Regions from separate parts of the uncultured Pseudomonas sp. genome, predicted to be linked through region 1. Evidence: riboswitches for the same ligand, from Rfam matches in the RefSeq annotation. Region 1 holds a riboswitch; each other region holds the start of a gene.
What was found. A riboswitch is a leader RNA that binds a small molecule or an ion and turns the genes downstream of it on or off. The one in region 1 is predicted to bind cobalamin.

Region 1 (5,464 bases):
TCGATGCCGTGGTGCTGGAAGGCGGCTCGCCAACCGAGGCGTTGCTGGGAATGAGCTTTCTTAGCCGAGTGGGCTGGAAGGTTGAACAAGATGTGCTGGTGCTGGAGTCCAAGTACTAACGCTTTAGCAGTCTTGCGTTGGCTCGATGTTTATCATCAGTAATTCAGGCTAAGCGGCTGTTAGGGCCTGCTGTTACAATGCCGGGCTTATTATCCCTGCCCATTTTCTTTAGGAGCATCCGGTGTCCGTCGTGTTTGTCGCCGCCTCCCAGTTGCCTACGCCTTTTGGCATATTCACCATGCACGGCTTCCTCGAAGAGGCCACAGGCAAGGAGCACGTTGCTCTGACCTTTGGTGATGTGGCCGATGGCGCCCCCGTATTGGGCCGTTTGCACTCCGAATGCCTGACCGGCGATGCCTTGTTCAGCTTGCGTTGCGATTGCGGTTTCCAGCTCGAAGCGGCGCTGCGCGCGATTGCCGATGAAGGCCGTGGCGTGCTGCTTTATTTGCGTCAGGAAGGTCGCGGTATTGGCCTGCTGAACAAAATCCGTGCTTATGAATTGCAGGATGGCGGTGCCGATACGGTCGAGGCCAATGAGCGCCTGGGCTTCGGCGCTGATCAGCGTGACTACGCGATTTGTCTGCCGATGCTCGATCACTTGGGCATTACTCAGCTCAAGCTGATGACCAACAACCCGCGCAAGGTCAAGGCGCTGGGCGATATGGGCATCAATGTGGCGACCCGTGTGCCACTGCAGATCGGCCACAACCCGCACAACAAAAAGTACCTGGCGACCAAGGCCGGCAAGCTTGGGCATATGCTCGGCAGCCTGCACCAGGGTGAGGTTGAGGAAAGCCTGTGACCCGCAGCGAAGTACGTCGGCGACTGGCGCTGGAGTGGTGGCGGCAGCTGGCCGTGACCTTGCTGCCGCTGTTTGTACTCAATTGGCTGTTTGCTGCCGAGCAGCAGACTGGCCTGCTGACCATGCCGCTGTTTATCGCCGGGCTGGCTTCAATGTTTGTCAGCCTGCCATTGTTCAGTGCTTACAAGCGCGCACTGATAGCGACTGAAAAAGCTCTCGATAGCGCGGCTGAACAGGATGCCTGGCTTGAGCTGGCGCGCGTGCGGCGCTTGGGGTTGCTCGGTGCCGCCCTGCCAGCCTGGATCGCTGCTGCTGCGCTGTTCGCCGGCCTGGAAGCGATCCCGCTGATCCTCCTGGCGATTTCCAGCGTCGTGATGTTGTACCTCTACCGCATCCCTCGCCAACTCGGCTAATGCGCGCGCTCGTGCTCGGCCTGTTGGCGCTGCTGGTTTGGCCGGCAGTGGCTGTCGAACGCGTGGTGACTCTGGCGCCATCCCTTACCGAAATCATGCTGGAGCTGGAAGCGGGCGATCTGCTGGTCGGTCTGCTGGATGGTGGGGACAGGCCTGTGGCGGTGCAGCATCTGCCGTCGGTCGGTAATTTTGGCCAGTTGGAGTTGGAGAGCCTGCTCAACCTGCAGCCCGACCTTGTGTTGCTCTGGCCGGATAGCATCAGCAACGCACAACGCGAGCAATTGCAGCGCCTGGGTATTCCGACAATGCTCGTCGAGCCCCGAAAATTGGCTGATCTGGCGGCGCAGTTTGCCGAGATCGGTGCGCGTATCGGGCGTGCCGAGCAAGGCCAGCGTCTGGCGCAGCAATTCAATCAGGGCCTGCAGCGCCTGAGCCAGCGTTACCAGCGCGAGCAGCCGTTGCGTCTGTTCTACCAGGTTTGGGATGTACCGCTGTACACCCTCGGTGGCCAGCAGATCATCAGCGATGCCCTACGTGTTTGCGGCGCCGAGAATATCTTTGCCGACCTAACCTTGCCGGCCCCGCAAGTCAGCGTGGAGGCCGTGTTGCAGCGCAATCCCGAGATTATTTTGGCCGGTGATCAGGCGCAGCTGGATGCCTGGCGGAACTGGCCAGTCGTGCGCGCCGTCGAATTGGACCAGCTCTGGCTGGTGCCCGACGATGGCCTGGAGCGGCCAAGCTTCCAGATGCTCGGGGCGATGGAGAAACTCTGTGAGCAGTTGGCCAAGGCGGAGTGAGCTGTTAAGAAAATTTAAATAAGAGGGCCGCCCAATAGGCGGCCCTCTTGTAGATGCGGCGTGGTTAGAAACGATAACCGACGCTTAGCTGTACCTGCTCTTCGGGGGCCGGGTAGCGGCTGCTGACAGAGGCAAAAGCATCGTATTGCTTGCCGGTGAGGTTATTAACCCGCAGCTTGCTGTTGAATTGCTTGTAGTCATAGCTGAGCGCGGCGTTGAGCAGGGTGTAGCTACCGGCTTTTTGTTGGTTGTTGGCATCATCGCCTGAGTAGTAGCGATTCCCGGTATATACCGCTTCCAAGTAACTTTTAAGACCTGGCAGGATTTCATAGCTCAGGTGAGCACTGGCGCTGTGTGGCGCAACCCAGGGCACGTCATTACCTTTGAAGCTTCCGGCGCGATACTTGGCATCGGTAAAGCTGTATTGGCCGCCGGCGCTCAAGCGCTCGCTTAGTTGACGCTCAGCTTCTAATAGCAGTCCATCGCGGCGGGTTTTGTCCAGGTTAATGTTTGCCCCGCGACCACCAAAAAAGCTATTGGGGTTTGTAATTATTGAGTCGTACATCAGCTCATCTTGTAGATCCATTCGATACAGCGTCGCTTGGTAGCGCTGTAGGCCGTCTTGCCACTCGATACCGCTTTCCCACGAGACGCCGGTTTGTGGTTTAAGAAACACGACGTCAGGCAAGGTAGCGGCATTGTCGTTAACGTTGGCCCAGCGCAGCACATCCTCACGCTTGATAAATACGCGGGTTTGCTGGTCAGCCTGCCAGCTAAAGCCGATGCTGGTGCTGTCTTCGCTATTGCGATGCTTGAGTTGTTTGGATTTGTTGTTGTCGTCAGCTTCGCTGTTGCGATAACCCAGGGTCAACGTCAGATCATTCCCGAGCTTCTGGCTGAGCTGGGTGTACCAGTCGCGCTGTGTCTGCTGCGCGACGGTACTGCTCCAGTCATCCTTATATTCGTAGTCACTGCTGATGTGGTCATGTCCAAGCAGCCACTCGGCATAACCCAGAGGTGAGTCAAAGCGTGCCGTGAGGCGTGGGCTGAAGGTCTCGATGCGAGTGCCTTGAGTAAAGGGCGAGATAGCTATGTTACCGGCCCAAGAATCGAAGTAACGGAACGCACCGACACCATCTTGGTCGCTCTGGCTGTAATCGAAATTGGTGGTCCAAACATCGTCTAGCTGTTGTTCAAGAGCGAAACGGTGAACTTGGGTTTTGCTGTTGTTGTAGCCATTGCTGTTTGCGTCATAGCTGGCTTTCCGGTCAGCCCTTCGCTCAGCAAGACTCAAGCTTCCTGGGTAAAGCAGTTCATCATCCACTGTCTGGTATTCGTACAGGGCCTGGCCGCTGTCATGGTCATGGCGCAGGCGAGCGAAGGCATTACTGTAGTTGGCGTTGTTATGGTCGCGGTAGTTGTCGGTGTTGCGGGTTTCGCCGCTGGCATACAGTGAGAAACCGGCGCCCAGCTGTTGGCTGATATGGCCGCGGTAGGCTTCGAGGTCGTGACTGCCGATGCTGCTCTCGATATAGGCTTCATTGCTAGAGGGCGTGCGGGTAATGATGTTGATCACCCCGCCTACGGCTTGGTCGCCATAAAGCACAGTGCCCGCGCCGCGAATGATCTCGATGCGCTCAATGTTGGCCAATGGCACGCTGTTAAAGTCTGGCCCGGCCTGTGACGGTTGGTTGAGGCGACGCCCATCAACCAGCACTAATGTGTTGTTCGCCGCGTTCTCGCCAAAACCGCGCAAACTTAGGGCCGCTCGGTTTCCGTCACCCATCGTGTCGCGTATCTGCAAGCCAGCCTGACTGCGCAGGACATCAATTAGCGAGCTGGCTGCGCTGGCCTCGATTTTTTCACGATCAATCACTCGGACGCTGGCGGGGGCAGCGGTTTGCAATGGAGTGGCGCGGGTGATCACCAGCGGCGGCAATTCATAACTGCCTGTATCGGTAGCAGCAACAGTGAGGCTCGGCGCCAGCGCCACAGCCAGGGCAAGACGGGATAATTTCATCTAAGAATCCTCAAAAGGTCGGAAGACTTTTGAGGAGGGCAGGTGCAAGAACGGGCGCGCAAAAGCCGCCTGAGCTTGACGGTGATGCCCTCCGCAACACCTGTCACATCCAGCAAGGCCGGTCTCCGGGCTCTCGACGTACGCCGCCTCGCCTTCCCGGAACACTCCAGTGGCTTATGAGTTGGCGTGCAGCATCATTCTGCAGTCGATTACCGTTGCGGGGGCAGCGCCGGGATGGCTCGTGATGAGCGCACCGGCTTCCCGTTTAACACCACTTCGTCGAAGAAGGGCGCACCTTGGCGGAAGTAAAACGCCGCGCACCTTAATGCGCGGGTGAGTGAATTACAAGCAAGCGAAGTTCAGCTTTGGATGAGCGGTGCTCATGCAGAAAGGCTGGCGAGTCGTGCGCGTACTGCCGTATCGATACCGGCGGCGTCTAGCCCGCATTCGGCGAGCATCTGCGTTGGTTTGGCGTGCTCGACATAGTAGTCAGGCAGGCCCAGGTGCAGCACCGACTTAAGCATGCCACTGGCGGCCAGGTATTCGCTGACTGCGCTGCCAGCGCCGCCCATCACGCTGTTCTCTTCGATGGTCACCAGCAGCTCATGGCTGGCGGCCAGCTCGCGAACTAGGGCTTCATCCAGCGGTTTGACGAAGCGCATGTCGACCACAGTGGCGTTCAGGGTTTCGCCAACCTTGAGCGCTTCACTCAGTTGCACGCCAAACACCAGTAGGGCCACTTGAGTGCCCTGGCGGCGGATGATGCCTTTGCCGATTTCCAGCGGTGCGAGGCCTGGCTCGATGGCGGCATTCGGGCCGCTGCCGCGCGGGTAGCGGACTGCCGCCGGCCCGTTGAACAGATGGCCGGTGCTGAGCATGCGGCGCAGTTCGTTTTCATCGCTCGGCGTCATCACCAGCATGCCGGGGATGCAGCGCAGGTAGGCAATATCGAAGCTGCCGGCGTGGGTCGGACCGTCTTCGCCGACCAGGCCGGCGCGGTCAATGGCGAACAGTACGTCGAGGTTTTGCACAGCGACGTCATGGATCAACTGGTCATAAGCGCGCTGCAGAAAGGTCGAGTAAATCGCCACCACCGGCTTAACCCCGTCGCAGGCCATGCCGGCCGCCAGGGTTACCGCATGCTGTTCGGCGATGGCTACGTCGAAATAGCGCTCGGGGTAGCGCTCGCTAAAGGCCACCAGATCTGAGCCTTCCTTCATCGCCGGGGTGATGCCGACCAGGCGTGGGTCTTCGGCGGCCATGTCGCACAGCCACTGGCCGAATACCCCGGAGTACTTGGGGCCGCTGGGCTTTTTCGGTTCGGCGCTGACGGCGGGGTTGATCGGTTCCAGCTTGGTGATCGCGTGATAAC
Region 2 (5,464 bases), 600 kb from region 1:
CCGTTCAGGCCGTGGATGTGCGCCTGTGGATAAAGCGTCTGAATGCGCCGCGCGCAAGGCAGGGCGGAGGGGCCGAGGATAAGGATGGCGGGCGAGTGGTTCATGCGGGTTCCATCTGTGCTGTAGGCGGTTTGTGTTGGGTATCGCTGAGCTCAACCCAACCTACGATTCGGCGCGTGGTTAACCGCGCCATTTCTCGCCGGGGATGACGATCATCGAGAAGTACGGCGAGGACATCGGTTCCACCTCATCCAGCGCGACGATGCGTTGGTTGCCCATGGTCGCGCGCTCGACGTAATGGGCGCGGCTGTCGATGCCCAGCTCCTGCAGCACGCGGCGGACTTTCTCGAAGTTGCGCCCCAGCTTCATGATCACTGCCGCTTCGGCGTCTTGCAGGCGTTGCTTGAGTTCGTCTTCGGGCAGTACGCCGGAGAGCACGCTTAGGCTCTGGTTGCGGTACACCAACGGCGTGCCGAGCACCGAGGCGCAGCCGAGCATGGAGCACACGCCGGGCACCACTTCGACCTCGTACTGGCCGGCCAGGCGGTCGTGCAGGTACATGTAGGAACCGTAGAAAAACGGGTCGCCTTCGCAGATCACCGCGACGTCTTGGCCGGCATCCAGGCGGGCGGCGATCTGCACGGCGCAGGTGTCGTAAAAATCGCTGATCACATCTTCATAACTCAGCGGTGCGGCGAGTTTTTCTGTGGTCACCGGGTACACCAGTGGCAGGCGCTGCTGCGCGTCGGTGAGGTGCTGCTCGATGATGCCAAAGGCGTTGCCGCCCTGGCCTTTGTTGGCTTTGGCCTTGGCCACGAAGTAGCCGACCACAGGTGCCGATTGCAGCAGGCGCAGGGCTTTGAGGGTGATCAGCTCGGGGTCGCCGGGGCCGACGCCGATGCCAAGTAAGCGGCCTTTTTCTACATTCATCACTCCACCTCCGTGGCCAGGGCATTGACCGCCGCCACCGCCATGGCGCTGCCGCCACGTCGACCACGGACGATCACATAGGGCACGCCACGGCTGTCGGCGGCCAGGGCGTCTTTGGATTCCGCCGCGCCGATAAAGCCGACCGGCATGCCGATAATCAGCGCGGGTTTCGGCGCGCCGGCGTCGAGCATTTCCAGCAGGTAGAACAGCGCAGTGGGCGCGTTGCCGATCACCACCACGCTGCCTTCCAGGTGTTCGCGCCAATGTTCCAGTGCGACTGCCGAACGGGTATTGCCCAGCTCGCGGGCCTGCTCAATCACCCCGTGGTTATGCAGGGTGCAGATCACTGGGTTATTCGCCGCCAGGCGTGGGCGGGTGATGCCTTCGGCGACCATCCGCGCATCGCAAAGAATCGCCGCGCCCTTGGCCAGCGCGGCGCGGCCGGCAGCTCCGGCCCCGGCGGAGAAGCGCAGGTCCTGCACCACATCGACCATGCCGCAGGCGTGAATCACGCGCACGGCGAGTTTTTCCAGATCAGCTGGAATAGCGCTGAGGTCAGCCTCGGCGCGGATGGTGGCGAATGACTGGCGGTAGATTTCCTGGCCATCGCGGATGTAATCAAGCATCGTTATTTCCTGTTGCGCAGTGGGCGGCGAACCAGTCGCCGGCCTCGTCGATCGTCATGGCGCTCGCCAATAGCTGACCGAAACCGGGCAGCTCGGGCGTGCGTTGATAAAGCTGGTAGTGGCTGGCGCTGCTGGCCAGCAAGGTAAAAGGCGCGGTGTGCGCGGCGGCGCAAGAACGCGGGCAGGCACTCAGGTGCACCTGCGGCCGTGCGCCGCTGGCGCGCAACCGGTCGGCCAGGTGCAGGGCATCGGCCTTGCTGTCGCTCAGGCCTTTGCTGCAGGCGGTGGAGCCGGTGCAGGCGATCAGCTGGCTGAGCGGTTCCTGCCGGTCGGTGAGCAGGCCGAGTTCGTGCAGCGCATGCAGCAGCGTGTCTGCCGATGGTTCCTGGATATTCGGCAACAGCACACCCTGCAAGGGCGTCAGACGTAGGCTGGCATCGCCGTATTGCGCGGCTAAATCGGCCAATGCACGCAGTTGCGCGGCGTCGATCCGCCCCAAACGTGCGCTGGCAGCGACCATGCACAGGCCCGCCTGCTGCTGTGGATAAGTTCCTATTGCGGCGTGCTGGCGAGCGGTTGCGCGTTGCCAGTTTATCGGGGCCGATTGGATGGCAAAGGGCAGGCGCGCCTGCAGTTGCTGCAGCAGCTGGCTGGGCGTTATCACGCTCAATAGCTGGCGCATGCGGCTGTGCTCGCTGCCGGCCAGATCAAGAAACAGCAACAGCAGTTGTTCGATCAACAGCGCTGCGTGCTCGGCGTCGACGCTGCCCAGCGGAGTGTCACTGGGGCAACCGGCCAGGCCGAAGGCCAAGCGTGACGGCGTACCGGGTAGGGCGCTGAGCCAGATATCGTGAGGGTGCTGCAGCATCGCCAGGGCTTCGCCACCGTCCAACTGAATGGCGAATTTGGCCGACAGCCCATGCAGCGCCGGGGTGGCTTGCAGCAGGTCGAGCAGCGCGGCGGCCAGCGGCCGGGTATCCAGCAGGGCATGCGGGTCGAGGCCAGCGGCGGGGCTCAGGAGCAGGTTGCGCACATCGTCGGCAGTCGGATTGCTCGGGCCGAGACCGGCGGCGAGCAGGCGCTCGATCAATTCGGCGTGCTGGCCTGCCAATACGCCGCGAATTTGCAGGTTGCTGCGGTTGGTCAGCTCCAACACACCGCTGGCGCAGTGCTCGGCGGCCTCGGCAATGGCGCGGGCCTGGGCGCTGCTCAATCCACCGCCGGCCAGTTTGACTCGGCAGATGCCACCATCCAGCGCCTGCACGATGCGCAGCAAGCCGGGGCACGCGCTGGGGCGTGGTACGGGCAAATCAGCGAGGGTCGGACGGTCGCGCAAACGGTTCACCAGCTTCTACGACGCGGCGACCGAACCAGCAGAGCCCGCCCAGCATGGGGACTCAATGGCATCGGTACACCCCGCCCGATGTTGGCACTCGCGACTAGCGTCGTCGGCAGGTCTCCTGGCTGACAGGTCTTCATCTGCCGCGCCTTCCCGGTTACCCAGTGGCATTGTTGCGGCAGACTCGCTGTTTACAGTTGCGGGGGCAGCCACGGTTTAACCGTGTTCCCTCTTAGGCCCGTTTAGAGTCTATTCAGGGGCTAGCGAGCTAGAGCCAGGCAAGGCGGAAAGGGCTGAGAACGCGGAGTTTACAAGTAGTAAATGAGCAGTTCGAAGCCATTTCCAACGCAGCATGGCCGACGCGCAGCAGATCCTAGACAGGCTCTTGGGCACCGACGAAGCCTGTATTATGCCCGCTTTGCGCGCAGGCACGACAGCCAACTGGTCGGGCGGCGCGACTATGACGTTTGAGGAGCGCGCATGACGGCCTGGTTGACCCTGGTAGGGATCGGTGAAGACGGCTATGCCGGCCTGGGTGAGGCGGCGCGTCAGGCGCTAAACCAGGCGCAGTGCATCGTCGGCGCAGCGCGGCAGTTGGCGCTGTTGCCGGATAATCTGCCGGCCCAGCAACAGCTGTGGCCCAGCCCGTTTAGCCTGGAGCCGGTGCTGGCGCGGCGCGGTACGCCGGTCTGTGTGCTGGCCAGTGGCGACCCATTGTTCTATGGGGTAGGCGCGAGCCTGGCGCGGCAGCTGCCGGCGGATGAACTGCGGGTGTTCTCGTCGCCTTCGTCGGTGTCTCTGGCGGCGGCGCGCTTGGGCTGGCCGTTGCAGGAGGTGACCGTGCTGTCGCTGGTGGCGCGGCCATTGGCGGCGCTGCAGGCGCAGATTTTCCCCGGTGCGCGCTTACTGCTGCTGAGCAACGACGGCGACAGCCCGGCGGCGGTGGCCGAGCTGTTACGTGAGCGCGGTTTCGGCCCTAGCCGGTTGACCGTGCTGGAGCACCTGGGCGGCGCTCAGGAGCGGCGCATCGATGGCCTGGCCAGCGACTGGACCTTGCCGCGCGCCGCCGACCTCAATCTGTTGGCGCTCGAATGCGTAGCGGATGCCGATGCGCGCCTGTTGCCCGTCACGCCGGGTTTGCCTGATGCGCTGTATCAGCACGACGGTCAGCTGACCAAGCGCGATGTCCGCGCCATCACCCTGGCGCGTTTGGCCCCGCAACCCGGTGAGCTGCTCTGGGATGTCGGCGCGGGCTGCGGCTCCATCGGCATCGAATGGATGCGTGCGCACCCCGCGTGCCGTGCCATCGCCATCGAGGCGGATGCCGGCCGTCAGGCGCATATCCAGCACAACCGCGATGCGCTCGGGGTACCCGGTCTGCAACTGGTGGCGGGCCGTGCGCCTGAGGCACTGGCCGGGCTGGCCGCGCCGAATGCGATCTTTATCGGCGGCGGCGTCACCATCCCCGGGGTACTGGAGCAGTGTTGGGCCAGTCTCAAACCGGGCGGCCGGCTGGTGGCCAATGCCGTCACCCTGCAGAGCGAGGCGGCGTTGGTGGCCTGGCGTGAGCAGGTCGGTGGCGAACTGACCCGCATCAGCGTGGCGCAGGCGCAGCCGCTGGGCGGCTTTGACACCTGGCGCAGTGCCTTGCCGATCACCCTGCTGGAAGTGCGCAAACCGTGAGCCCGCGCATTCTGCTGCTCGGTGGCACCACCGAAGCCCTGCGCTTGGCGCGGCGTCTCGGCCCCGAGGCGATTTACAGCCTGGCGGGCTTGGGCCGGGTGCCGGATGACCTGCCGTGTCAGGTGCGCGTCGGCGGCTTTGGTGGTGCCGAAGGCCTGGCGACGTTTATCCGCGAGCAGGGCATTGCGCTGCTGCTCGACCTGACTCATCCCTATGCCGCGCAGATCAGCGCCAATGCTGCCCGCGCCGCTGCACTGAGTGGTATTAGCTGCTGGGCCTTGCGCCGCCCCGGTTGGCAGGCCAGTACCGGGGATGACTGGCGTGAGGTTGACGACTGGGCTGGATTGGTTGCAGCGCTAAAAGACTTCCGCCGCCCGCTGTTTACCCTCGGCCGCGAGCCGCTTGAGCATCTGCATGAGATCCCCCCTCACCAGCACTGGACCGTGCGTTGCCTCACGGCGCAGGAAGCCGTGCCGCGGGCGACAGTTATTGGCGCCCGCGGGCCGTTTGATCTGCACGGTGAGCGCGCGCTGTTCGCCCTGCTGGGCAGCGATGTGCTGATCAGCAAGAACAGCGGCAGTCAGTCCACCGAGCCGAAGTTGCAGGTGGCGCGGGAGCTGGGTTTGCCTGTATTGCTGCTGCGTCGGCCCGAGTTACCTGCGGTGGAACGCGAGTTTGTCAGCCTTGAAGCGCTTGCCGAGGCGCTGCAGCTCTAGAGCGAATTGGCCGCCGCGTACGAATGATGTGTTGTTCGGCAGCAGCGGCATGCGGCTAAGCCACCCTACGTAAACGGATCCCCTGATAGACTGCCGGCCCGCTTTGGAGGCCGCCATGACCACGCCCGTTTCGCCCTACGCCCGCATTCTGTTTGTCGGCCCAGACCTTG
Region 3 (5,464 bases), 590 kb from region 1:
GTCTGCGACACCTCAGGCAAGGTCAGCTCGCTTTCCAGCAAGGCCGCGCAGGCGGCCGTGGCGGTGACGCCGGGAATAATCTGGAAGGGAATCGCCAGTCGGCGCAGGTGGCGGATCTGCTCACCAATCGCGCCATACAGTGACGGGTCGCCGGAGTGCACGCGGGCCACGTCCTGGCCTTGTTTATGGGCTTGGCCAATCAGCTCGATGATTTCATCCAGGTGCAATTCGGCGGTGTTGATCACCAACTCGGCACTGTGGCCCTGCAACACTGCTTCCGGCACCAGTGAGCCGGCGTAGAGAATCACCGGGCAGATGCGCAACAGGCGCTGACCCTTAACGGTGATCAGCTCGGGGTCGCCGGGGCCGGCGCCGATAAAGTAAACAGTCATGCAATATCCTTGGCTGAGATCGACGCCAGGGCACAGGTGGCGCTGGCGTTGCGGGTTTTACTGCCGAGTAGCTGAGCAACCTGGCCGCCCAAGCGCTCGGCCAATGCCAGGGCGCAGGGTTCGGCCACGGCCGGGCTGCCGGTGGCGGCCAGGGTTAGCGCGCAAGCTTGAACGAGATGTTGATAGGGCAACAGTTCTTCAGGACTGAAGCAGGTCAGCGTCAGGCCGAAGTGCTCAGCCAACGCCAGCAGTCCAGGTTCATCGCGTTTGTGCGCGATGCTCGCCAGCCCCGCGAGGTTATCCACAGTCAGACCCTGCGCCTGCAGGCTGTCGATCAGCAGTGTGGATAAGTCTTCCAGGTTACAGCCGCGGCGGCAGCCTAACCCGGCGACCACCTGAATCACGGCGGTATTGGCAGAGCTGGGAATCATCAAGGTTGCTCGCTGTGTGCGGCGGCGTAGCTCACCATGGCGGCTGGCCACGGTCAACCGCGATTGACCCACCGCCCTGGTCTGCGTAGCCTTGCTGCGTTCGAGGTTCTTCGTGGGCGCGCCCACGGAGCTAAGAGGGAACAAGGTTAATGCCTTGGCTGCCCCCGCAACTGTGAACGGTCCAAAGCCCTTCAATACACCACTGCCGTAAGGCGGGAAGGTTGAAGGGTCGCGTAATAACCTGCTTACGATCTGCTGCGCGTCGGCCCTGCTGCGTTAAAAACAGGCTCGGACTGCTCATTTACAGCTCGTAAACTCCGCGTCCTCGCATGCTTTTGCCTTGCATGGCTCTAGCTCGCGAGATCGGAAACAGGTTCTAAGGCGCAGACCGTGAGCCAGGAGACCTGCCTCGTCACGTTTTCGACAACCGGGCGGGGTGATCCGGTGGTGTTGGCTGACGCCTGCGTGGCTGTCATGTCTGTGCCGCCTGCCTGCTCGTCTTTCTATTCGATGCTATGCAGGGCCACCCATGAAAACGCTCGCCAAACTTCCCGTCACCATCGTCACCGGCTTCCTCGGCGCCGGTAAAACCACCCTGTTGCGACACATGCTCGGCCACGCCGACGGTCGTCGTATCGCGGTGATCGTCAACGAGTTTGGCGAGCTGGGCATCGACGGCGAAATCCTCAAACAGTGCTCCATCGGTTGCAGTGAAGAAGAAGCCAATGGCCGCGTCTTCGAGTTGGCCAACGGCTGCCTGTGCTGCACCGTGCAGGAAGAGTTCTTCCCGGTGATGCGCGAGTTGGTCGCACGCCGTGGCGACCTCGACCATATCCTTATCGAAACCTCCGGCTTGGCTCTACCCAAGCCGTTGGTACAAGCCTTCAACTGGCCGGAAATCCGCAACGCCTGCACCGTCGATGCGGTGATCACCGTGGTCGACAGCCCCGCCGTGGCCGCCGGTACTTTCGCTGCCTTCCCCGATCAGGTTGATGCGCAGCGCAAGCTCGACCCGAATCTCGACCACGAATCGCCGCTGCACGAGCTGTTCGCCGACCAACTGGCCAGCGCCGACTTGGTGATTCTCAACAAGGCTGACCTGCTCGACGCTGCCGCCCTGGCAGCAGTGCGTGCGGAAGTTGCCGAAGAGCTGCCGCCAGCGGTGAAAATCATCGAAGCCCATGGTGGAGAACTGCCGCTGGACGTGCTGCTGGGTCTGAACTGTGAGACTGAGCTGCACATCGACGCGCGTAAAACCCACCATGACCTGGAAGGCCATGAAGACCACGATCACGACGAGTTCGACTCTTTCCAGGTGGAACTGCCGGAGGCCGAGGAAGCACGCTTGCTGGGTGCCTTGAAGAATGCAGTGGCCAAGCACGGCATCTTGCGTATCAAGGGTTTTGCGGCGATTCCCGGCAAGCCGATGCGCTTGTTGCTGCAAGGCGTGGGTCAGCGTTTCGATAAACACTTCGACCGCGCCTGGCAGGCTGATGAAGCGCGGGTCAGCCGTTTGATCGTGATCGGTCAGCAGCTTGATCAGGCGGCTATTGCAGCCGAACTACAAGCGGCATTGGCCTGAGCCGAGTGTGGGAGGGCTTTAGCCGCGACTAGGCCCGATACGGCTCGCGGCTAAAGCGGAATACCGCCCAGCCCCTCCCACAGGTACATTCCCCATGCATCTAATACGCACCCAAGCCGGCAGCCAAGTGCCGCTCGACAGCATTGCCGACCTCGGCCAAACCCCGGCTGAGCTGGTGATTCTCTGTACCGGCGATTCGCAGTTGTCGTTGCTGGCTGAGGTGGCGCGGCAGTTGCCGGCGGATTACCCCAGCCTGCGTCTGGCCAGCCCGGCGCAGCTGAGCAATCACGCCTCGGTGGACCTCTACGTCGAGCAGGTGCTGCAGCACGCCAAGGTCATCCTGATTGCCGTGCACGGTGGCGTCAGTTACTGGCGTTACGGTATCGAGCGTTTGGTTGAGTTGGCCGAGCGCGGTGCGCGGGTGATCATGGTGCCCGGCTGCGACAACCCCGACCCTGAGCTGATGGGCCTGAGCAATGTGCCGCTGGCGGACGCTGAGCGGCTGTGGCAGTTCCTCCGTCAGGGCGGGGCGGTTAATGCGCAGCAGCTGTTTAACTGCATCGCCAGCCACTGGTTGCAGCGTGACTATGCCTGGGGCGATCCGCAGCCGTTGCCGCGTGTCGGCCTGTATCACCCGCAGCAGGTCACGGCGTGTTTGGTCGATTGGCAAACCCACTGGCAGGCCGGCGCGCCCGTGGTGGCGCTGCTGTTCTACCGTACCCAAGTGCAGGCGGCGAACACCGGCTTTATCGATGTGTTCTGCCAGCGGATGCAGGCCCAAGGGTTGAATCCGCTACCGATTGCCGTCGCCAGCCTTAAGGAAGCGGCTTGTTTGGCCCAGGTCGAAACCTGGCTGGACGAGACCGACACGGCGCTGATCATCAACACCACCGCGTTCGCCTTATCCAACCCAGAAGCGCCGAGTGCGCGGCCTTTCCTCCGCGATATCCCGGTGCTGCAAGCCATCTGCGCGCTGGATAACCATGCGCAGTGGCAAGCCAGCGCTCAAGGTTTGGGCTCGCGCGACTTGGCCATGCATGTTGTGCTGCCCGAGCTGGATGGCCGGCTGATTACCCAGCCCATCAGCTTTAAAGGCATGGCCTGGCACAGCGAGCGCAGCCAGAGCGATGTGGTGTGTTACCAGCCGCATTTACCGGGGATGGATTTCGTCGCTGAGCTGGCGCGCAACTGGATCGCTCTGGCTGACAAGGACAACGCCGATAAGCGCATTGCCTTGGTGCTGGCCAACTACCCGACCCGCGACGGGCGCATCGGCAACGGCGTCGGCCTGGACACCCCGGCGGCAGCGCTGAATATTCTCCGTGCCCTCGAACAGCAGGGCTATCCAGTGGCAGGGCTGCCCGATAGCGGTACGGCGTTGATCCACCAACTGCTCGGCGGCGTCACCAACGATCTGGATAGCCTCGACCTGCGGCCCTGCGCGCAAAGCCTGGCGCTGGACGATTATCTGGCGTTTTTCCACAGCCTGCCGGCGGCCAACCAGCAGGCGGTGCGTGAACGCTGGGGCGAACCGCAAAGTGATCCGATGTTCCGCAGCGGGCGGCTGATGATTGCCGGCCTGCGCTTCGGTCTGACCTTTGTCGGCATCCAGCCGGCGCGCGGTTATCAAGTAGATGCCAGCGCGGTCTATCACGATCCCGATCTGGTGCCGCCGCACGGTTACCTGGCGTTTTACTGCTGGTTGCGCAAAACCTTTGCTGCCGATGCCGTGATCCACGTCGGCAAGCACGGCAACCTGGAATGGCTGCCGGGCAAGAGCGTCGGTTTATCCGAGCAATGCTGGCCAAGCGCAATTCTTGGCCCGCTGCCGAATATCTACCCCTTTATCGTCAACGATCCGGGCGAAGGCGCGCAGGCCAAGCGGCGCACCCAGGCGGTGATTATCGACCACCTGATGCCGCCGCTCACCCGCGCCGAAAGCTACGGCCCGCTGCGTGATCTGGAGCGCCTGGCCGACGAATATTACGAGGCCAGCCAGCTCGACCTGCGTCGCGCCGCCGAACTGCGTGGCGAAATTCTGCTTAAGGTGCGCGAGGCCAGCCTGGATCGGGAACTGGGCCTGCAACTCAACGAAGACCCCAACAGCTGGCTGCCGCAGCTCGACGCCTATTTGTGTGACTTGAAGGAATCACAGATCCGCGACGGCCTGCACGTATTCGGTGAGTCGCCTGCCGGCACCTTGCGCCGCGACACCCTGCTGGCGTTGCTGCGCATTCCCCGTGGCGACGGCCAGGGCGGCAACGCCAGTTTGCTGCGTGCGCTGGCGGGCGATCTGCAATTGGCCTTCGATCCGCTCGACTGCGATATGGCTGCACCTTGGCAAGGGCCGCGCCCGGCCGTATTACAGAGCGTCACGGACGAGTCGTGGCGCAGTGCTGGCGATACCCGCGAGCGTTTGGAGTTGCTGGCTTTACAGCTGATCGATACAGCGGATTACCAAGCCGTGGGTGCGCACAGTAGCCAGGTGCTGCAACGCTTGCGTGAGCAAATCGCGCCACTGCTGGATGCCTGCGGGGCGGCAGAAATGCACGGTTTGATATCGGCCCTGGACGGGCGCTTTGTCCCGGCCGGGCCGAGTGGCGCGCTCAGTCGCGGGCGGCTGGATGTGCTGCCCACCGGGCGTAACTTCTACAGCGTCGATGTGCGCAACTTACCGACGCCGACCGCCTGGCGCATCGGCGTGCAGGCGGCGGACCGCTTGCTGGAGCGGCATCTGCAGGACCACGGTGACCACCTGCGTCAGCTCGGTCTGTCGATGTGGGGCACCGCGACCATGCGCACCGGCGGTGACGACATGGCTCAAGCCCTGGCCCTGATGGGCGTGCGCCCGGTGTGGCAGGCCGGCAGCCAGCGCGTCGAGCGTTTCGAGGTGCTGCCGTTGACGCAACTCGGCCGCCCTCGAGTGGACGTAACTTTGCGCGTGTCCGGGTTCTTCCGCGATGCCTTCAGCAACCTGATTCGCCTGTTTGATGATGCGGTGCAGGCGCTGGTTGATCTCGACGAGCCGGAGGAGATGAACCCGCTGTCGGCGCGGGTTT
Region 4 (5,464 bases), 1.3 Mb from region 1:
GCTCACCGGTAGGGTCGCCAGCGAGCATGGCGAGCATGCTGGAGTTCTGCGCGCGCCATCAGATTGTGCCGCAGGTTGAGCACTTCCCGATGAGCAAGGTCAATGAAGCCATCGACCACCTGCGCGCCGGCAAGGCGCGTTACCGCGTGGTGCTCGACGCCAGCAAATAAGCCCAGCTGAAATGCAAAAAGCCCGAGCGCAAGCCTCGGGCTTTTTGCATGCCTTGCGCATGACTAGCGGAACGGCGGCTCGTCAAAGCTGCGCAACTTGCGCGAATGCAGCGAGTTGAGCTGATTGCGCAACAGGTCGAGCGCGGTGATGCCTATGTGCAGGTGCTGGGTCACGGCGCGCTCGTAGAACGCACCCGCCGCCCCCGGCAATTTGATCTCACTGTGCAGCGGCTTGTCCGACACGCACAGCAGCGTGCCGTAGGGCACCCGCAGGCGGTAGCCCTGGGCGGCGATGGTGCCGCTTTCCATGTCCACCGCCACCGCGCGCGACAGGTTGATCAACGGCCGTTCCTGGGCCCAGCGCAGCTCCCAATTACGGTCGTCATAGGTCAGCACAGTGCCGGTGCGCAGGCGTTTTTTCAGCTCATTGCCCTCTTCACCGGTGACTTGCCGAGCGGCCTCCTGCAGCGCTTGCTGCACTTCAGCCAAGGCTGGCAGAGGAATGTTCGGCGGCAGCACACGGTCGAGAATGCCATCGCGGCGCATGTAAGCGTGGGCCAGCACGTAGTCGCCAATGGTCTGCGATTGGCGCAGCCCGCCGCAGTGGCCAATCATCAGCCAGCAATGCGGGCGCAGCACGGCCAGGTGATCCGTGATGTTCTTGGCGTTGGAGGGGCCGACGCCGATATTGACCAAGGTGATGCCATCACCTTCTTTCTCGCCCTGCAGGTGATAGGCCGGCATCTGGTAACGGTGCCAGATGACGTTTTCGATAATCGCCTGCATCTCGCCTTCGGCCATGCCGCGCTCGATCACCACATTACCGGGCATGACCATGCGTACAAAGCGCGAGTCGCCGACCAACATATCCAGGCCGTGGCGGATGAACTGATCAACATAACGGTGGTAGTTGGTCAGCAGAATCCACGGCTGCACATGCCGCCAGTCGCTGCCGGTGTAATGCACCAGGCGACGCAGGGAGAAATCCACCCGCGCCGCGTCGAACAATGCCAACGGCAACGGGTCGGTGTTTTCCCAGTCGTACAGGCCATCGGCCGTGCCGTCAGTGGCTGCGGACAAATCGGTGCTGGGGAACACCCGCGCCAGCTCCGCAGCCGTCACCCCGGAGCCGGCCAGCTCATCGCCCTGCTCGACGACATAGGGGTAAGGAATACTCTGCTGGCTGATGCCCACCTCCACGCGCACGGTGAAGTCGCTCATCAGCGGACGCAGCTGCTCCAGCAGGTACTTACGAAAGGCCGCCGGGTGGGTGACGGTGACACTGTAGGTGCCCGGCACCTGCACCTTGGCATAGGCGCGCGCGCTGGTGGGGGTTTCACCATGGCCCTGGTAGGTCAGACGCAACTCGGGGTAGCGAAACTGACTGTGTTGCGCCGCATCGGGTTTGATGCGCTCTTTCAAGTAGCGCTTGAGCGCCGCACTTAAGCCGCTGGTTGCTTGCAGATGCAATGCGGCCAGACGATCGACCGCCTCTTCAGCGCTATTGGCGACAACAAAATCATCAGAACACGTATTCACAAGACACCTTCCTGGCTGATCCAATGGTTCTATCTTGCCCTGCCCCGTCGCGGATGCGATAGCGCGCGTTGCATTTACCGGCTACTTGAGTAGCGCTTGCAGATCCTCAGGCAACGGCTGCGGACTCAACGGGCTCACGCGACGCGTACCGGGGTTACCCAGCGGGTAAATACCCACCAGCGAACCCAGACTGCCAGGTATACGTAACAGTTGTGCGCCACACTCGGCCCAATCGCGTTGCCGCCAGGCCCACGCCAGTATCCATAGGTGGCTGCGCAGGTGCTCGCTGAAGTAACCCTGGCCGAGGATATGGGCACGCTCCAGATGGCGCAGCTCGGCGGCGGGATCATGGCCGCACTGGGCGCGGGCCAGTAGCTGTTCCTGCCAAAAGGCTTGTTTACGGGTCATGGCGTTACTCCTGCAAAGGTTCGGCATCAGCTTGCAGGCGCGGGGCGGCCCCCAGGTCAAGCCTGAGCAGGCAACAGATGAATGGCTGTTGAGCCGCCAAACGCTATGCCTGGATGCGCCGATGCCGGGCGATAGCCGTTAGCCAAGCTATGCAGCGCGATCGTTTCAGCGACCCGTACGGCTCGCTGAAACGATCGCGGCCAATGATTAGGCCGGCTGGTGCAGTCGTGCGTTGAACAGCGGCCCACGGCTGTAGCTTGAGAGCGCTTTGGCCGCAGCCAATACACCCAGATCGACCAGCGGCTCGAGCAGAATCACGCTCATATACGCCAGGCCAAAGCTGCCCACAGCCACCAGGTTCTCACCGGAGAAGCCGTTGCCGTAGATCGCCCAGAAGGCAACCCAGGCGACGATGCCGCCCTGATAGGCCGTCGACAACGCCAGCGCCTGCTTGTAGGAAAGCTCCACATAGGCAGTACCCGGCGCAATGATGCGCTTGGCCAGCAGATGAATACCCCACAACGGCAGCAGCAAGGTGGTCACGTTCATGCCGTACTGCGGCAGGTCGAACTGGGCGAACAGCAACCCCTGCAGCAGCAGGCCAACGGCTAAGCCGACAGCTGTTGCGCCGGCACCGAACAGCAGCAGCAGGGTTGAGCCAAGGATCAGGTGTACTTCGGAGACGCCAACCGCTTGATGCGGAAAGACCTCGAAGAAGCAGAACACCAACGCGGTGGTCAGCAGGCTACGCAAAGTCAGGGCGGCGACGCTGCCGTTGCTGCGTACGCTATCGAGGGCAAGCTTGACTGTGAGGCCAAAGGCACCTGCGCCGGTTGCATAGCTGAGAAAGAGTTTGGTGCCAGTGACGACTTCGGGTTCGATGTGCATAGAGGTTCCTGTACCGCGCCCACCGCGCGATGATCTGGATTGAGGGTGTGGGCATAAGCGCCCGGCTTCGATGGCAGGTCTCCTGGCTCACGGCTTAACACTTCGCCCGCCTTCCCGACCTTGCGGCCAGTGGCGTAGGGGCATCGCTCACCGTTTACAGTTGCGGGGGCAGCCATGGCTTCGGTACGTGTTGCAGTACCCACCATGTTCCCTTTTCATCCACTCGCGTAACACGCTGTGGAACCATCGGCGGCCACCTTACCCGGCTACACGCAGAAATGACAGAGCCCGGCGCAGAGGGCCGGGCTCAAGTTGAAGTCTCACACTGCGATTCGCGCAAATGCCCTGGCTAGAGAGCTATGTGCCTCACAGCAAATGCGGCGTGCTGCGCGCCAGTAGCGTCTCGACAGCCACGCCACGCGGCAAGGTGCCATAAACCCGCCCCCCTTGACCGCCCAGACGGCTGACGATGAAGGCGTCAGACACGCTGGCATTGCCGGCTTCCAGCAGCAGTTTGGCCTGTAACGCCAGGGCCACGTCCTCGGTGAGCTGGCGGGCGCGGTACTGGATGTCCGCGGTGTCGCGGAAATCCGCTTGGAGCTTGGCGATATGCGCACGCAGGCGCGCATCACCATGGCCGTCGCCCAGTTCGGTAAACAGCGCATCGAGCACGCCCGGCTCCTTCGACAACGCACGCAGCACGTCCAGGCACTGCACGTTGCCCGAACCCTCCCAGGTGGAGTTGACCGGCGCTTCGCGGTACAGCCTTGGCAGGATGCTGTCCTCGACATAACCAGCGCCGCCCATGCACTCGGCGGCTTCGTTGATCATGGCCGGCGCACGTTTGCAGATCCAGTACTTGCCTACGGCAGTGACCAGCCGCGCAAACTTGCCTTCCTGCTCATCCTGCGGGTTATCCAAGGCCTTACCCATGCGCAGGGTCAAGGCCAGCGCGGCTTCGCTTTCCAGGGCCAAATCGGCCAGCACGTTTTGCATCAACGGCTGCTCGCTGAGCACCCGCCCACCTACTTGGCGATGGGCACAGTGGTGCGCGGCCTGAGTCAGGGCCTGACGCATCAAGGCACTGGAACCGATCATGCAATCGAAGCGGGTCAACGCGACCATCTCGATAATGGTCGGCACGCCACGGCCCTCCTCGCCCACCATCCAGGCCAGCGCGCCGCGAAACTCCACTTCACTGGAGGCGTTCGACCAGTTGCCCAGCTTGTTTTTCAGGCGCTGGATATACAACTCATTGCGCGTGCCGTCCGGGCGGTGACGCGGCAACAGGAAACAGGTCAACCCCTTGCTGGTATGGGCCAGGGTGAGAAAGGCATCGCACATCGGCGCCGAGCAGAACCACTTGTGGCCGACTAACTCATAGGCCTGACCAGGCCCACCGAGGCCGACCGGATAGGCGCGTGTGGTGTTGGCACGGACATCGGTGCCGCCCTGTTTCTCGGTCATGGCCATGCCGATGGTCGCCCCGGTTTTCTGCTCAATCGGCAGGTTGCGCGGGTCGTACTGGGTCGAGAGAATTTTCGGCAGCCACTTCTCGGCCAGATCGCCCTGCAACTTGAGCGCCGGCACGCTGGCGAAGGTCATGGTCAGCGGGCAACCGCTGCCGGCTTCGGCTTGCGTGTGCAGGTAGTTCATCGCGGCGCGCGCCACTTGCGCACCCGCCTGTTGCTCAGCCCAGGGCATGGACGGCAGCCCGTGCTCAATAGCGGTGCTCATCAGCTGGTGGTAGGCCGGGTGAAACTCCACCAGATCGACGCGATTGCCATAACGATCGTGACTTTTGAACACCGGCTTATTCTCATTGGCGAGAAAGCCGGCGGCCATCAGCTCACCACCGGCCAGCGCGCCATATACGTCCAGGCGCTGCTCGGCCCAGCCGCCGCCAAAACGCTGAGTCCACTCCTGCAGCGGCAGGTCGACGCGGTACAGGTTGGCACCGTCCAGCGACGGCACCTGGTTGAACACCTCATGGGTTTCGGCATGTTGGCTGGCATTCATGACTGCGGCTCCTCTTCGTGCAATGGGGCGCCCACGGCGCGTAGACAAAAGGTGACAAGACCCTGGCTGACTTCAGCCAAGCTGAGTGCCGGATAACCGGCTTCACGGGCCGCACGCGCCGGCGGCGATAACGGGCCGACCAGGGCTTCGGCAATCGCCCCGACCAGACAGGCTGCAGCCAGGTTGACCTGCTGCACGCGGAATACGCCAAGGGCAGCGCCCTCGTGCAGCAATTCGGCAAATAGTTCGGCATAGGCTTCGCGATAGAACAGGCGCTGTTCGTCGACTTCGCTATCAACCGGTTCGGCGATCAAGGCAAAGGCCAGCTGACGGCTGTCCCAGGCCCGCGCAGCAAAGCGCTGAAGCCCGGCAGTCAGGCGCTGTACCGGGTCGCCAGGGCCACGCACAATGGCCGCCAGAGCGTCGATTTCATGCTGACT

Region 2: another riboswitch for cobalamin. It lies ahead of cobG (precorrin-3B synthase); the one in region 1 lies ahead of Q0V31_RS03195 (TonB-dependent receptor).
Region 3: another riboswitch for cobalamin. It lies ahead of cobW (cobalamin biosynthesis protein CobW); the one in region 1 lies ahead of Q0V31_RS03195 (TonB-dependent receptor).
Region 4: another riboswitch for cobalamin. It lies ahead of Q0V31_RS09335 (energy-coupling factor ABC transporter permease); the one in region 1 lies ahead of Q0V31_RS03195 (TonB-dependent receptor).

Annotation. Positions count from the first base shown of each region.
Region 1 covers NZ_OX044366.1:666,214-671,677, reverse strand. Annotated here, with positions in the region: gene Q0V31_RS03215 (TIGR02281 family clan AA aspartic protease) at 1-119, shown strand, start outside; gene ribA (GTP cyclohydrolase II) at 242-862, shown strand; gene Q0V31_RS03205 (MFS transporter) at 859-1,275, shown strand; gene Q0V31_RS03200 (cobalamin-binding protein) at 1,275-2,072, shown strand; gene Q0V31_RS03195 (TonB-dependent receptor) at 2,137-4,092, opposite strand; cobalamin riboswitch at 4,191-4,406, opposite strand; gene dxs (1-deoxy-D-xylulose-5-phosphate synthase) at 4,473-5,464, opposite strand, start outside.
Region 2 covers NZ_OX044366.1:1,270,414-1,275,877, forward strand. Annotated here, with positions in the region: gene cobJ (precorrin-3B C(17)-methyltransferase) at 1-104, opposite strand, end outside; gene Q0V31_RS06100 (precorrin-2 C(20)-methyltransferase) at 181-933, opposite strand; gene Q0V31_RS06105 (precorrin-8X methylmutase) at 930-1,556, opposite strand; gene cobG (precorrin-3B synthase) at 1,549-2,892, opposite strand; cobalamin riboswitch at 2,989-3,178, opposite strand; gene cbiE (precorrin-6y C5,15-methyltransferase (decarboxylating) subunit CbiE) at 3,376-4,578, shown strand; gene Q0V31_RS06120 (cobalt-precorrin-6A reductase) at 4,575-5,294, shown strand; gene Q0V31_RS06125 ((2Fe-2S) ferredoxin domain-containing protein) at 5,410-5,464, shown strand, end outside.
Region 3 covers NZ_OX044366.1:1,259,004-1,264,467, forward strand. Annotated here, with positions in the region: gene cobM (precorrin-4 C(11)-methyltransferase) at 1-392, opposite strand, end outside; gene Q0V31_RS06060 (cobalamin biosynthesis protein) at 389-823, opposite strand; cobalamin riboswitch at 910-1,250, shown strand; gene cobW (cobalamin biosynthesis protein CobW) at 1,353-2,405, shown strand; gene cobN (cobaltochelatase subunit CobN) at 2,500-5,464, shown strand, end outside.
Region 4 covers NZ_OX044366.1:2,002,837-2,008,300, reverse strand. Annotated here, with positions in the region: gene Q0V31_RS09350 (NAD(P)-dependent alcohol dehydrogenase) at 1-170, shown strand, start outside; gene amn (AMP nucleosidase) at 234-1,709, opposite strand; gene Q0V31_RS09340 (DUF3703 domain-containing protein) at 1,791-2,117, opposite strand; gene Q0V31_RS09335 (energy-coupling factor ABC transporter permease) at 2,325-3,005, opposite strand; cobalamin riboswitch at 3,060-3,268, opposite strand; gene Q0V31_RS09330 (acyl-CoA dehydrogenase family protein) at 3,372-5,024, opposite strand; gene Q0V31_RS09325 (TetR/AcrR family transcriptional regulator) at 5,021-5,464, opposite strand, start outside.